Regions from separate parts of the Citrobacter sp. Cm046 genome, predicted to be linked through region 1. Evidence: riboswitches for the same ligand, from Rfam matches in the RefSeq annotation. Region 1 holds a riboswitch; each other region holds the start of a gene.
The links. A riboswitch is a leader RNA that binds a small molecule or an ion and turns the genes downstream of it on or off. The one in region 1 is predicted to bind thiamine pyrophosphate.
Positions count from the first base shown of each region.

Region 2: another riboswitch for thiamine pyrophosphate. It lies ahead of thiM (hydroxyethylthiazole kinase); the one in region 1 lies ahead of thiB (thiamine ABC transporter substrate binding subunit).
Region 3: another riboswitch for thiamine pyrophosphate. It lies ahead of thiC (phosphomethylpyrimidine synthase ThiC); the one in region 1 lies ahead of thiB (thiamine ABC transporter substrate binding subunit).

Region 1 covers NZ_JAOWGP010000046.1:444,205-449,007, forward strand. Annotated here, with positions in the region: gene thiP (thiamine/thiamine pyrophosphate ABC transporter permease ThiP) at 1-471, opposite strand, end outside; gene thiB (thiamine ABC transporter substrate binding subunit) at 447-1,430, opposite strand; TPP riboswitch at 1,462-1,562, opposite strand; gene sgrR (HTH-type transcriptional regulator SgrR) at 1,598-3,253, opposite strand; gene sgrT (glucose uptake inhibitor SgrT) at 3,353-3,475, shown strand; gene OGX98_RS23365 (sugar efflux transporter) at 3,603-4,781, shown strand.
Region 2 covers NZ_JAOWGP010000043.1:34,606-39,408, reverse strand. Annotated here, with positions in the region: gene OGX98_RS16005 (M20 metallopeptidase family protein) at 1-729, shown strand, start outside; gene OGX98_RS16000 (hypothetical protein) at 839-1,921, opposite strand; gene OGX98_RS15995 (glycogen synthase) at 2,198-2,404, shown strand; TPP riboswitch at 2,524-2,620, shown strand; gene thiM (hydroxyethylthiazole kinase) at 2,652-3,440, shown strand; gene thiD (bifunctional hydroxymethylpyrimidine kinase/phosphomethylpyrimidine kinase) at 3,437-4,237, shown strand; gene OGX98_RS15980 (GntR family transcriptional regulator) at 4,352-4,803, shown strand, end outside.
Region 3 covers NZ_JAOWGP010000033.1:9,586-14,388, forward strand. Annotated here, with positions in the region: gene hemE (uroporphyrinogen decarboxylase) at 1-612, opposite strand, end outside; gene nudC (NAD(+) diphosphatase) at 662-1,435, opposite strand; gene OGX98_RS04790 (Rsd/AlgQ family anti-sigma factor) at 1,531-2,019, shown strand; TPP riboswitch at 2,073-2,182, shown strand; gene thiC (phosphomethylpyrimidine synthase ThiC) at 2,270-4,168, shown strand; gene thiE (thiamine phosphate synthase) at 4,168-4,803, shown strand; gene thiF (thiazole biosynthesis adenylyltransferase ThiF) at 4,796-4,803, shown strand, end outside.

The DNA of each region.
Region 1 (4,803 bases):
TAAGCGGCTGGCCATTGGGAGATTGAAAAAGACGTGGGCCAGCAGAATGCCCTGCAGGCCGTACGGGGAAAACGTCCATTCCAGTCCGAATGTTTGCCAGATTGAGGCCAGCCAGCCCTGGCGACCATATACGCTGAGGATACCAAAGACGGCGACCAGCACAGGCAGGATCAGCGTCATCGCGCACAGGCGCAGCAACGCCAGACGTCCGGGAAAACGGCGGCGATAGAGTGCTCTGGCGAGGAAAATCGCCGGGATGACGGACAGCGCTGCGGATAAAAACGCCTGCCAGAAGGAAAAGTGCACCACATGCCACAGGTAGCTGTCCTGCAACAGCGAGAACCAGTCCCCTTGTGGCGCGTTAAACCACAGCGCCAGAAATGCTGCCAGAGCGACAGCCACCATCAGCGTGGCGGCTGAAAGCCCTGGTATCAGCCAGCCAGGTATTAACGGCTGACGGCGCGTTGCCATTCGCTAATCCATGCCTGACGTTGGGTTGCTACCTGCTGCGGAGTAAATTCCAGTGCGGTAGATGGTTTTTCCAGTTGCTCAAATCCTGGCGGCAGGGCGACCTGGGTAACCGGATACATCCAGTTGCCCGTCGGAATGGCGTTCTGGAATGCCGGAGAGACCATAAATTTAATGAATTTTTCTGCAAGTTCCGGCTGCTTGCTGGCAGCGGTGCGGGCAGCAACTTCAACCTGCAGATAGTGACCTTCGCTAAAATTCGCGGCGGCGTAGTTGTCTTTCTTCTCTTCGATGATGTGATACGCAGGAGAAGTTGTATAGCTTAGTACCAGATCACTTTCACCTTTCAGAAACAGGCCGTAGGCTTCACTCCAGCCTTTGGTGACGGTGACGGTTTTTGCTGCCAGTTTCTGCCAGGCTTCTGGCGTTTTATCGCCATAGACTTTTTGCATCCACAGCAGCAATCCCAGACCCGGCGTGCTGGTGCGTGGATCCTGGTAGATTACACGCCATTTTTGGTCGCTCTCGACCAGTTCCTTCAGGCTTTTCGGCGGGTTTTTCAGCTTGTTTTTGTCATAAACGAAGGCGAAATAGCCGTAATCAAACGGTACAAACGTGTCGTTTTTCCAGCCGCCAGGGACTGCGACGGTATCGTTCGCCACGTCGCTTTTGGCAAACAGTTTGGTTTGCATTGCGGCTTCAAGCAGGTTGTTGTCCAGACCAAGTACTACGTCGGCTTTACTGTTTTTTCCTTCCATACGCAGGCGGTTCAGCAGTGATACACCATCTTCCAGCGCCACCAGTTTTAGCTCACAGTTGCAGTCAGCTTCAAAGGCTTTTTTGATGGTTGGACCGGGGCCCCAGTCAGCGGCGAACGAGTCGTAGGTATAGACAGTCAAAACAGGTTTGGCGAAGGCAGGCGCTGCGCACAGTAGCAGCAGGGGAAGACATTTTTTTAACACTTTGCACCTCATTAAAAGAGTGGCAAAGGACTTGAGCTGTAGCCTCAAATCCCTTCGCCGGCGTTATCCGGATCAGGTTCGACGGGTATTTTCTCAGCCCGCGCACTCGGCGCAGCACCCCGTTGAGAACGGCACATTGTAATGATTACGTGAATAAATCAAAAGCCTTAAGGATCCGGTGGTGCGAACCATGCAGATTTAAAATCAAACCAGCCGAGGGTATTCATACGTAACCCGCGCATACTCCGCTGTCCCTGAATGATCAGCCAGTGATGGATCAGCGGCACAATAGCTTTACTGGCAAGCAGTTGCTGGCACCACGCGGCCAGACTCATTTCGCCGGTTCGCCAGCGGGCGGCGTCGCTTTCCCAGTCCAGAGAAATACAGTTTTGCAGCAGCGGGACTTCGCATAAATGGGCGAACAGTGAGAAGTCCAGTGGCAAGGTAAAGTTGGCACTGTTGAGCCAGATATCGCTGACGGTCTCGCCTGCATGCCATTGATCGTAGTCGATCTCCTGAATATTCAGCTGTACCTGATGTTCCGCCAGTAATGTTTTCATGATCTGCGCGATAACCCGATGCTCGATATGATCGCGGTAGTAAGTAAGCGTCAGCGTTTCCAGCCCTGCCGGTTTTTCACCGAGTCCTGGTCTCGCGTGATGCCAGCGGGGGAGTAATCCGTAGGCGGGGAACCAGTGTCGTTGATACTGTTCATCAGCCTGAAAAATTAAATTCGTCGGTGAGAGAATGCGGCTTACCCATTCGCGAACGTCCTGATTTGCTCCTCGATGGGAACGTGAATCAAACAGCATGTAGTAGCAGCCTTCTTCCAGGCGGCTTTCGATCGCTTTTTCATCTTCGGTTGGGCCTTTCAGCATCAGACCGCCGCCAGGTTCTTCACCTATGTCCGGTAGGACCCAAACGTTAACTTCATCGATCAACGCCCGGTAGCCAAAGTAATCATCAAATGCGTGAATTTTTAGCTGGCTATGCGTGTTGCGCATTACCGCATAGGGGCCGGTACCAATGGGGTGGCTGGAGAAATTATTGAGCGTTTCCCATTCACGCGGCAGGATCATTGCGGGCACTTGTCCCAATAACCAGGGAAGCCAGCGATCCGCTTGCGAAAGGTGGATATCCAGCGTCCAGGCCGTGGGGGAAACAATTTGCGTGATGTGCGAGTACAGCGGCAGATTGTTAATACGCGTGAGTGAGGAAATCACATCTTCCATTTCCAGCTCGCGACCATGATGAAAATGGACCCCAGGGCGCAGGAAGAAGCGCCAGTGCAGCGGGGAAATTTGTTGCCAGTGATGTGCTATATCGGCTTCCAGTTCCCCATTTTCCTCATTTACCCGAATTAAGGCGCTGAAGATTTGCCGGGCAATGTGGGTTTCAGAACGGCGTAACGCTGTACCGGGGAGCAAGTTGTGCATAGGGCGATAGTAGAGGACACGCATGATGTGTCGGCCCTGACGAAAGCTGCGACCCAAATGGGAAACCAGCATTTGCCGTACGGCTGTTTTATCCCCGACCAGTTGCACCAGTTGATCAATACGATCCTGCTCCAGCAGGTCTTCTGCACGCTGCTGCTGGAGCGCCAGCCCGGTATAGAGAAACGTCAGGCGCGATCGTTTGCCGCGTCCGACTTCTGCTTCCCATGTTAGCCAGCCGCGTTCCTGCATGGTGTTAAGCAGGGTACGCATGTGGCGTCGGGAACAGCTAAGCAGCTCCGCCAGTTCGTTCAGCGTAGTATCTTGCGTTTTGCCGTCACAGCATTGCCACAGACGGATGAACTGTTGTTGCAAACGACCAGAAGACATAAAAGGGGAACTCCTGCGGAAAACTCAGCAATTTTATTATCCCTATATTAAGTCAATAATAGATTCCGATGAAGCGATGAGACGACAAAGGGGTCATCTATGCGTCAGTTCTGGTTGAAATACTTTACCGCGACAGAACGCTTGTCCTGGTTGGCTTGCCTGAGCGCACCGCAGCGCTTAAAGATGCTCGAAGAACTGATGCAGTGGGAGCTGACAAACTGACCTCTGAATGCCGAATTGCAGACATCATGTGTGACTGAGTATTGGTGCAGGCTACCGCCTCGATTCACCCGCCAGCAGATATTACCTGCTGGCTTTTTTTCGTTTCCGCTGCGCAAAAGGAAAGGTAATGCTCTGGATTATGACGATGGGACGGCGCCTTAACGGCGTTTATGCCGCATTTATGCTGGTTGCATTCATGATGGGCGTGGCGGGTGCATTACAGGCACCCACGCTGAGCCTGTTTCTGAGTCGTGAGGTTGGGGCGCAGCCATTTTGGGTCGGTCTGTTTTACACCGTCAATGCGATTGCCGGGATTGCGGTTAGTCTTGGTCTGGCAAAACGATCAGATAGCCAGGGCGATCGGCGTAAACTGATTATGTTCTGCTGCCTGATGGCCATTGGTAACGCGCTGTTGTTTGCCTTTAATCGCCATTATTTAACGCTGATAACCTGCGGAGTACTGCTGGCCTCACTGGCGAATACGGCTATGCCACAGCTGTTTGCGCTGGCACGAGAGTATGCTGATAACTCGGCACGCGAAGTGGTGATGTTTAGTTCGGTTATGCGTGCCCAGCTTTCGCTGGCGTGGGTGATTGGACCGCCGCTGGCCTTTATGCTGGCGCTGAATTACGGTTTTACGGCGATGTTCTCTATTGCCGCAGGAATTTTCGCGATTAGCGTGGTGCTGATCGCGCTGATACTGCCATCCGTGGCTCGGGTAGCACAGCCTGTTGATGTCACGCTTGAACAGGCTGGCGGCTGGCAGGATAAAAATGTGCGCATGTTGTTTATCGCCTCTACGCTGATGTGGACCTGTAACACCATGTACATCATCGATATGCCGCTGTGGATCAGCCTTGAGCTTGGTCTGCCTGACAAGCTTGCCGGGATCCTGATGGGGACTGCGGCGGGACTGGAAATTCCGGCGATGATTCTGGCGGGCTATTACGTGAAGCGCTTCGGCAAACGGCGGATGATGATGACTGCCGTAGCGGCTGGCGTGTTGTTTTATCTCGGCCTTATTTTCTTTCATAGCCACACGGCGTTACTTATCCTGCAGCTGTTTAATGCGGTATTTATCGGTATCGTTGCGGGGATCGGTATGCTGTGGTTTCAGGATCTGATGCCTGGGCGTGCTGGTTCGGCGACGACGTTGTTTACCAACAGTATTTCAACGGGCGTGATTCTGGCGGGGGTTATTCAGGGGGCGGTGGCGCAAAGCTACGGGCATTTTGCCGTCTACTGGGTGATTGCGGGGATTTCTCTGATTACGCTGGTGATGACCGGACGGGTAAAAGATGTGTAATCAGCGTGCCGGATAAGACACT
Region 2 (4,803 bases), on a different contig from region 1:
GCAAAAGGAATGATCGAGAAAGGTTGCCTGGACGGAGTTGATCAGGTTTACGGTTTGCATAATGACCCGCAGATAGATTGCGGTCAGATAGCCATTAGTCCGGGCATCATGTCCTCTAACGGCGATCAGTTCAGGTTGATGATTGAAGGCAAGAGTGCTCATGCTTCTGCCCCCCATCTGGGATTGGATGCGTTGTCGGAAGCCGTCCGTCTGCTGAATGAGTTCAGAGCAATTATTACTGATCACGTTGATCCCAACAAAGCCGCACTGATTTCCACATGTATGCTTAAAGCTGGTGAAGCGCCCAATATTTTAGCCCGAACGGCAGAGTTGCAGGGTTCTATTCGTTCATTTGATAAAGATGTCCAAAAAACAATGATTCGGCATTTTATGGAAGAAATTCAGGAGACTCGTCGGAGAGGGTATACCGCAGAACTTGAAATGAAGGGTTACCCGGCTATCAGTAATCATCCAGCAGAGGCCCAGAAATTGATAGATATTGCCCGTCAGTTCCTTGGGAGTGAAAATGTCCTGACCGGGCATCCGCCAATGGTGGGATCTGAGGATTTCTCGTTTTTCCTGGAAGAAAAGCCAGGTGCCTTTTTCTTTCTTGGCAGTGGCGATCACAGCAAAGGAATTAGCAACCCGCTGCATTCTAATCCCTTTATTGTTAATGAGAATTGCATTCTTACTGGTGCCACACTGTTTGCCATGCTTGCTGGTTTGTGACGCTCCCAGCAACCCACTAATATACTTAAGAGGCTACAATTGTGGCCTCATTTCTCAGTGAAAGTAACGCCGATTTTATTCTCAGAGAAAGCATAACCAGGGGTTTATGTTAATTCAGAATAAGAAACAGTACCGTCACGACTAAAAAAGTGAACCCGGCGATAATGGGAAGATGCAACATACTGGAAGGGGATAGTGTGTTTTCCTGCTGCGTTGCTGGTGGATAAGGGTAATACTCGCCTTTGGGCATTTCACTGGTATGAACGTTCTCTTCTTTGCGCGTTTTTTTGGCACTATTGCGAGATTCGTACATTTTTGTCTCTTCCTGTTGCATCTTATCCAATATATCGAGCCCCTCTTTAGGGCGCCGAGATGGCGTACTTTCGCGTCGTTCTTTGACCAGCACCGTTTGTTCTTTTATCTCTGGAAATTCCGCCGTTCCTGCTTTTTCAGGATTGGCTGAAGGGGATGCCTCCTGAGTGGAGTGAACCTTTATTCTGGAAAATAGTGCCGGAAATTGAATGGGTTGCTGGTTTTCCTCATTCGGGGGGAGCTTCTGAGTACTTTCTGTTGTCACCGACAAACTGTCAGTGGCTATACGAGTCATCGGTGCTTGTGTGGTGACGAGTTCGGGCGAGCGGCGAGAAGCGGCAAGAGTTTCATCTGGTAACCTCAACGTACCGATTTTACCCGTTAACACAATGGGGGACGCAGTTTGTTCCCGCTTGCCCCCCTCTATGCCAGGTTTTTCAGTGCCAGCGGGTTGGCTGCGGTCTGGCGTTGCGGGTTGTGGCGATATTTTATCTGAAGGAGCAGGGGAGCGGTTTGGTAATGTTGGAGCTGTTGGCGGCGGTGCTAATTGCAAACGAGTGGATTTTATCAGCGATGGAGATGCTGAATAATGCTGTTCAGGTTCAGGTTCAGGTTCAGGTTCAGGTTCAGGTTCAGGTTCAGGCTGAATATCCTCATCCAGAAGATATTTTGTCGCTGCCAGCAATACCTCTCTTTTTATCGTTTCCGGTTGAGGCGGTTGTAGCGAAGATTCCGCTATCTCAACAACTGATGTGACGATGGCACTGTCAGTTTGTACGGTTTTATTGCCATTTGCATTTTCTGATGAAAAGGCCGAGCGCAGTGAGCCAACAAATAAACGCTGAGCAATGGCCCTGGCTGGACGAAGTGGTGTCATCATGATTTAAATTTCCAATTTATCTCTGGAAGTAAAACGACAGAACCAGTGGGAAACTTAAAAGCGAGTTGTTTTTAATCTCAAATGAATGAATGGAGATGTGAGACGTTGCGAATGTTATTTTTGACGTTCAGGGCGATAAATTTAGGTATTTCGCTTCTTTACTAAGTATCAAAGTGAGTTCGGTAGAACAGAACTGAGAGCCACTGAGCATTTTTCTAAGCCTGACGATGTACTATCAGACTAAGACGCATCATAAAATGTAAGGAAACTGCCAAAATGTCAAAAACGCTCACCGCTGAAAAATTCGACAGTGCCAAAACTTTTACCGGGCTGGATTTCATCGCGCGTAGCCTGGTTATGATGGAATCAAACGGGACTCAATTGAGTCCCGAGGAAGTCGCCGGGAATATGACCGATGAACAAAAAGAAATTTTTCTGGCGCGTCTCGATTTTCACAGAAACAGGCATGCTAACAATAAGTGATTATTAGGTGTTGATGTTTCTGCTGTTGGCTTGTATCAGATATAAAGATGGGATACCTGGCAAGGACTTGCATCAGCAAACGACTTCCTCTACGCTGCCAGTGTTACAAAATTTTATGTGACAACGACTCGGGGTGCCCTTCCTTGTGAAGGCTGAGAAATACCCGTACCACCTGATCTGGATAATGCCAGCGTAGGGAAGTCTGACACTGCTCGTGTCCCTTCTTCGCGCGGGCAGGAGCTGAACCATGCAGCCTGACCTGCACAGCCGCACGCTCGCGGCTCATACCCTTCACCAATTTAGAACACTTTCCCCGCTCACACATTGTATGACCAATGAGGTCGTACAGAGTTTTACTGCCAATACATTACTGGCTTTAGGTGCGTCGCCTGCAATGGTGATTGAACCGGAAGAAGCGAGCCAGTTTGCAGCTATCGCCAGTGCGTTACTGATTAATGTAGGTACTCTCACTCAACGTCGCGCCACAGCAATGCGTGCTGCAGCCGAGCGGGCGCATCTTGCTAAAACCCCCTGGACTCTCGATCCCGTTGCCGTGGGTGTTCTGGACTATCGTCGTTATTTTTGTCTGGATTTACTGACGCTTCGGCCTGCCGCAATTCGCGGTAATGCCTCGGAAATACTTGCCCTCGCGGGGATGAACAGCGGTGGGCGAGGGGTGGATACCACCGATACGGCAGTCGCAGCACTTCCGGCGGCACAGGCGCTGGCGCGCCAGGCTGGAACTATTGTTGTGGTCACCGGGGAAGTGGATTACGTCACCGATGGCCAGCGCACCGTCAGCGTGAGCGGAGGTGATCCGCTGATGACGCGTGTGGTTGGTACTGGATGTGCTCTGTCGGCGGTGGTAGCAGCCAGTTGCGCACTGCATGGTGATCGGCTTGATAACGTGGCTTCCGCCTGTAGCTGGATGAAGCAGGCTGGAAAAATAGCCTCTGAACAAGCAATCGGACCGGGAAGTTTTATCCCGGCATTTCTCGATGCCCTCTATAACCTGGAAATGCAGGAGCAAGCATGAAACGCATTAACGCATTAACGATAGCCGGAACCGACCCTAGCGGCGGCGCAGGTATTCAGGCTGACTTGAAGACCTTCTCAGCGCTCGGGGCATATGGTTGCTCTGTAATTACGGCGTTAGTGGCGCAAAATACGCGCGGGGTGCAGTCGGTTTATCGGATCGAACCTGATTTTGTCGCCGCGCAACTGGACTCCGTATTCAATGATGTGCGTATCGATACCACCAAAATCGGCATGCTGGCTGAAACGGACATTGTTGAGGCGGTCGCTGAACGCCTGCGCCGTCATCAGGTGCAGAACGTGGTGCTGGACACGGTCATGCTGGCGAAAAGCGGCGATCCATTACTTTCGTCTTCTGCGGTTGAAACACTACGTACCCGTTTGTTGCCGCAGGTGTCGATTATCACGCCGAATTTGCCTGAAGCTGCGGCGTTACTTGGGGCATCGCACGCACGAACGGAACAGGAAATGCTCGAACAAGGGCGTGCACTTCGTGCGTTAGGCTGTGATGCAGTATTAATGAAAGGTGGTCATCTGGATGACGAACAAAGCCCGGACTGGCTTTTTACCCGCGATGGTGAACAGCGTTTTACCGCCCCAAGGGTGATGACCAAAAATACCCACGGTACTGGTTGTACGCTATCGGCGGCGCTGGCGGCACTGCGTCCGCGTCATTCCAGTTGGGCCGACACGGTACAGGAGGCTAAGTTGTGGCTCTCTGCAGCACTGGCTCAGGCGGATACGCTTGAGGTGGGGGAGGGGATTGGTCCGGTGCATCATTTCCATGCGTGGTGGTAACACAGATTATCTTTCAATATTGCTCCCGGTCGATTTCACATTCGCCACCACGATGCATCTTGAATGATTTTTTGTATATACTGACTGCAGTACTGGCAGCCAGGAAAAAGATAAATGGAACAAGCGCATACCCAGCTTATCGCGCAACTGAATGAACGTATTTCAGCGGCAGATAACACGCCGCTGTATATGAAATTCGCTCAAACGGTTAAGGACGCTGTGCGCAGCGGGATCCTGGAACATGGCAATATTCTGCCTGGTGAACGCGATCTCAGCCAGTTGACTGGTGTTTCACGAATTACGGTGCGCAAAGCGATGCAGGCGCTGGAAGAAGAAGGTGTGGTAACCCGCGCCCGTGGTTACGGGACGCAGATTAATAATATCTTCGAGTATTCGCTAAAAGAAGCACGCGGTTTTTCGCAGCAGGTGGTTTTACGCGGTAAAAAGCCGGATACGCTGTGGGTTAACAAACGTGTGGTGGCATGCCCGGAAGAGGTGGCGCAGCAACTGGCAATTGCCGTCGGAAGTGAAGTTTTCCTGCTCAAACGTATTCGCTACGTGGATGA
Region 3 (4,803 bases), on a different contig from region 1:
CACCGACTGCGCACCCGCTTTGATCTGTGCGTTCAGGTACAAGGTGACGCTTTTCGCCAACTTATCAAGCAGCAGATGCAGAGCCTTAGGGTCGGCGTACATCATCTTTTTAATCACGGTGAAGGCTTTGCTGCTGCCGCCCTCTACCATATAGGTTGCCAGCGTCCACGGGCTACCGGAGAAGCCGATCAGCGGCACTTCGCCCTTCAGTTCACGGCGAATAGTACGTACCGCATTCATAACGTATCCCAATTCACCTTCAGGATCCGGAATCGGCAATTTATCAACATCGGCTTTACAGGTAATTGGCGAGGTAAAACGTGGACCTTCACCGGCTTCAAAATGGAGACCAAGCCCCATTGCATCCGGAATAGTCAGAATGTCCGAAAAGAGGATCGCCGCATCGAGTTTATATCTGCGCAACGGCTGTAGCGTCACTTCACATGCCAGCTCGGCATTTTTGCACAGCGACATAAAATCGCCCGCCTGTGCTCGGGTGGCTTTGTACTCCGGCAAATAGCGGCCCGCCTGGCGCATCATCCATACTGGAGTGACATCAACGGGCTGGCGCAGCAGCGCACGCAGGTAACGATCGTTCTTCAGTTCGGTCATTTTTATATTCCTTATAGCGTCAGACCGCCAGTGTATCACTACTCGAAGTTTACTCGTACTCGGCCCGACACATCGCGACGGTATCTTCGATCAGTCGACGCGCAACGGTTCCCGGCGGGGGAAGAAGCGGTAAATCATCGTAGCGATACCAGTTCGCTTCCAACAGCTCTTTCGGGTCGATTACAATCTCGCCACTGTCGTACTCTGCCATAAATGCGGTCATCAACGACTGCGGAAACGGCCACGGTTGGGAGGTGACGTAGCGCAGGTTCTTCACCTTGATACCGCTCTCTTCCATCACTTCACGTGCTACCGCCTGTTCTAATGTTTCCCCCACTTCGACAAAACCTGCCAGCACGGTATGCACGCCATTGCGATGGCGAACATGTTGGGCAAGAAGAAGGCTGTCATCACGGCGGATAGCAACGATAATGCAGGGCGCAATTTGCGGGTAGTAGCGTTCACGGCAGTGGCTGCACAACATCGCCCATTCGGTTTTACTCGGGTACATGGCATGGCCGCAGTAACCGCAGAATTTGTGCGAGCGATAGAACTCCGCCAGTTGCACACCGCGTCCGGCCAGTTGAAACAATCCTACATCCTGATCGATAACCTGACGCACCGAGCCCATATCATGCCGTCGCTGCTGCTGCACCAGCCAGACCGTATCCCCTTCCCATTCGCCGATCGGCAGTGCGCGCTGTCCTACCAGATCAAAATTTGCCGCTTCACCATATGGCAGCTCTCCGCGAGGTAGCCAAATTTTTTGCTCATGGCTGACAATCCACCAGCCGCTGTCTAATTTTTCAATTATACGATCCATATCTCTTGCGCAACCTTTGCTTCACAGGCATGTTGTTTACATTATTTTTACATTTATGGGCGAGCAGTTCTTAAACATCACTTGCGGAGTCAATCATGCTAAACCAGCTGGAAAGCCTGACGGAGCACGTCGGAGGAAGTAATAAACTGGTTGATCGCTGGCTACATGTACGTAAGCACCTGCTCGTGGCTTACTACAATCTGGTTGGCATTAAGCCTGGCAAAGAATCGTACATGCGGCTCAATGAAAAAGCGCTGGATGATTTTTGTCAAAGCCTGGTCGATTACCTATCCACCGGACACTTCAGTATTTATGAACGTATTCTCCATAAATTGGAAGGGAACGGGCAGCTTTTAAAAGCAACAAAAATTTGGCCATCACTGGAAGCCAATACGCAGCTGATCATGGACTATTATGATTCCAGCCTGGAAACCGCGATTGATCATGACAACTTCCTTGAATTTCAAAAGGCTTTGTCCGATCTTGGCGAGGCACTGGAAGCCCGGTTTGTGCTGGAAGATAAGCTGATTATGCTGGTGTTTGACGCGATGCATGACAATGCCATGATCAAACGTCCTGCTTGAGATCTGCAGCATTAACGAGTAGTTTACATTCATTACCTCTAATCATCAGAGGTTGCTTCTTGTCGGAGTGCCTTACGTGAAAGCGTAGGCTGAGACCGTTAATTCGGGATCCGCGGAACCTGATCAGGCTAATACCTGCGAAGGGAACAAGAGTAATTCAGCTTTATGCTGCTGCCTTCACAGGCGGCGTGCATCCATTACTCAATCCGTCGTCTGACAAGCCATATCCTTACTTTTTTTGGAATGAGCTATGTCTGCCACTACTAAACCATCACGTCGCGAACAGCGCGCCCAGGCCCAACACTTTATCGATACCCTGGAAGGAACCGCCTTTCCTAACTCGAAACGCATCTACATAACCGGTTCGCAGCCGGATATCCGTATTCCGATGCGTGAAATCCAGCTTAGTCCGACGCTGACCGGCGGTTCGAAAGACAATCCGCAGTTTGAAGATAACGAAGCTGTACCGGTGTACGATACCTCCGGCCCGTACGGCGATCCGGATGTGGCGATTAATGTCCAGAAGGGGCTGGCAAAGCTGCGCCAGCCATGGATTGCAGCACGTAACGACAGCGAAGAGCTTAATGACCGCAGCTCGGCGTACACCAAACAACGTCTGGCCGATGATGGCCTTGACGAGTTACGCTTCACAGGCCTGCTGACCCCAAAGCGCGCCAAAGCCGGTAAGCGCGTCACGCAACTGCACTACGCCCGTCAAGGGATCGTCACCCCTGAGATGGAGTTTATCGCTATCCGCGAAAACATGGGCCGCGAGCGTATTCGTAGTGAAGTGTTACGCCACCAGCACCCGGGGATGAGCTTTGGCGCACGCCTGCCAGAAAATATCACGCCGGAATTTGTGCGTGATGAAGTCGCCGCCGGACGCGCCATCATACCTGCCAACATCAACCACCCGGAATCGGAACCGATGATTATCGGCCGCAATTTTCTGGTGAAGGTCAACGCCAATATCGGCAACTCAGCGGTCACCTCTTCCATCGAAGAAGAGGTCGAAAAACTGGTGTGGTCTACACGCTGGGGGGCGGATACGGTGATGGACCTTTCTACAGGTCGCTATATTCACGAAACTCGCGAATGGATCCTGCGTAACAGCCCGGTACCAATCGGTACCGTACCGATCTACCAGGCGCTGGAGAAGGTCAACGGGATCGCCGAAGATCTGACCTGGGAAGCGTTCCGCGACACACTGCTGGAGCAGGCAGAACAGGGCGTCGACTACTTCACCATCCACGCAGGCGTGCTGCTGCGCTACGTACCAATGACCGCCAAACGTCTGACCGGGATTGTTTCGCGCGGCGGTTCAATTATGGCGAAGTGGTGCCTATCCCATCACAAAGAGAACTTCCTGTTTGAGCACTTCCGCGAAATTTGCGAAATCTGCGCCGCCTATGATGTTTCGCTCTCATTAGGCGACGGCCTGCGTCCTGGCTCGATTCAGGATGCCAACGACGAGGCGCAATTCTCCGAGCTACATACGCTGGGAGAACTGACCAAAATTGCCTGGGAATATGACGTACAGGTGATGATTGAAGGCCCGGGCCATGTACCGATGCAGATGATCCAACGCAATATGACCGAAGAGCTTGAACACTGCCATGAAGCGCCGTTCTACACCTTAGGACCGTTGACCACCGATATCGCGCCAGGTTATGACCACTTCACCTCCGGCATTGGCGCCGCGATGATTGGCTGGTTCGGCTGTGCGATGCTCTGTTACGTCACGCCGAAGGAGCATCTCGGCCTGCCGAACAAAGAGGATGTAAAACAGGGGCTGATCACCTACAAGATTGCCGCGCACGCCGCTGATTTAGCCAAAGGCCATCCTGGTGCGCAAATCCGTGATAACGCCATGTCGAAAGCACGCTTTGAATTCCGCTGGGAAGACCAGTTTAATCTGGCGCTCGACCCATTCACCGCCCGCGCCTATCACGATGAAACCCTGCCGCAGGAGTCAGGCAAAGTCGCCCACTTCTGCTCGATGTGCGGACCGAAATTCTGCTCAATGAAAATCAGCCAGGAAGTTCGCGACTACGCCGCCGCGCAAACCATTGAAGTCGGCATGGCCGATATGTCAGAAAACTTCCGCGCCAAAGGTGGCGAAATCTACCTGAAAAAGGAGGAAGCGTGATGTATCAGCCTGATTTTCCTACGGTGCCTTTTCGTCTCGGCCTTTACCCGGTCGTCGACAGCGTGTTGTGGATTGAGCGTCTGCTGGAAGCAGGCGTGCGCACGATCCAACTGCGCATTAAAGACAAGCGAGATGGAGAAGTTGAAGCCGACGTGGTTGCCGCCATTGCGCTGGGGCGGCGCTACAACGCCCGGCTGTTTATCAACGACTACTGGCGACTGGCAGTCAAACACCAGGCTTACGGCGTGCATCTGGGACAGGAAGACCTCGAAACCACCGACCTGAAGGCTATTCAGGCTGCAGGTTTGCGCCTTGGTGTGTCGACCCACGATGATATGGAGATCGACGTGGCGCTCGCCGCTCGCCCGTCTTACATCGCACTAGGACATGTCTTTCCGACGCAAACCAAACAGATGCCATCTGCCCCACAGGGGCTGGCACAACTGACGAACCATATTAAGCGGCTGGCTGATTACCCCACCGTCGCTATCGGCGGAATAAGCCTTGAACGAGCGCCAGCAGTGCTGGCTACCGGTGTCGGTAGTATTGCCGTGGTTAGTGCAATCACTCAGGCCGCAAACTGGCGTACTGCCACGACCCAACTGCTCGGAATCGCGGGAGTCGGCAATGAATGA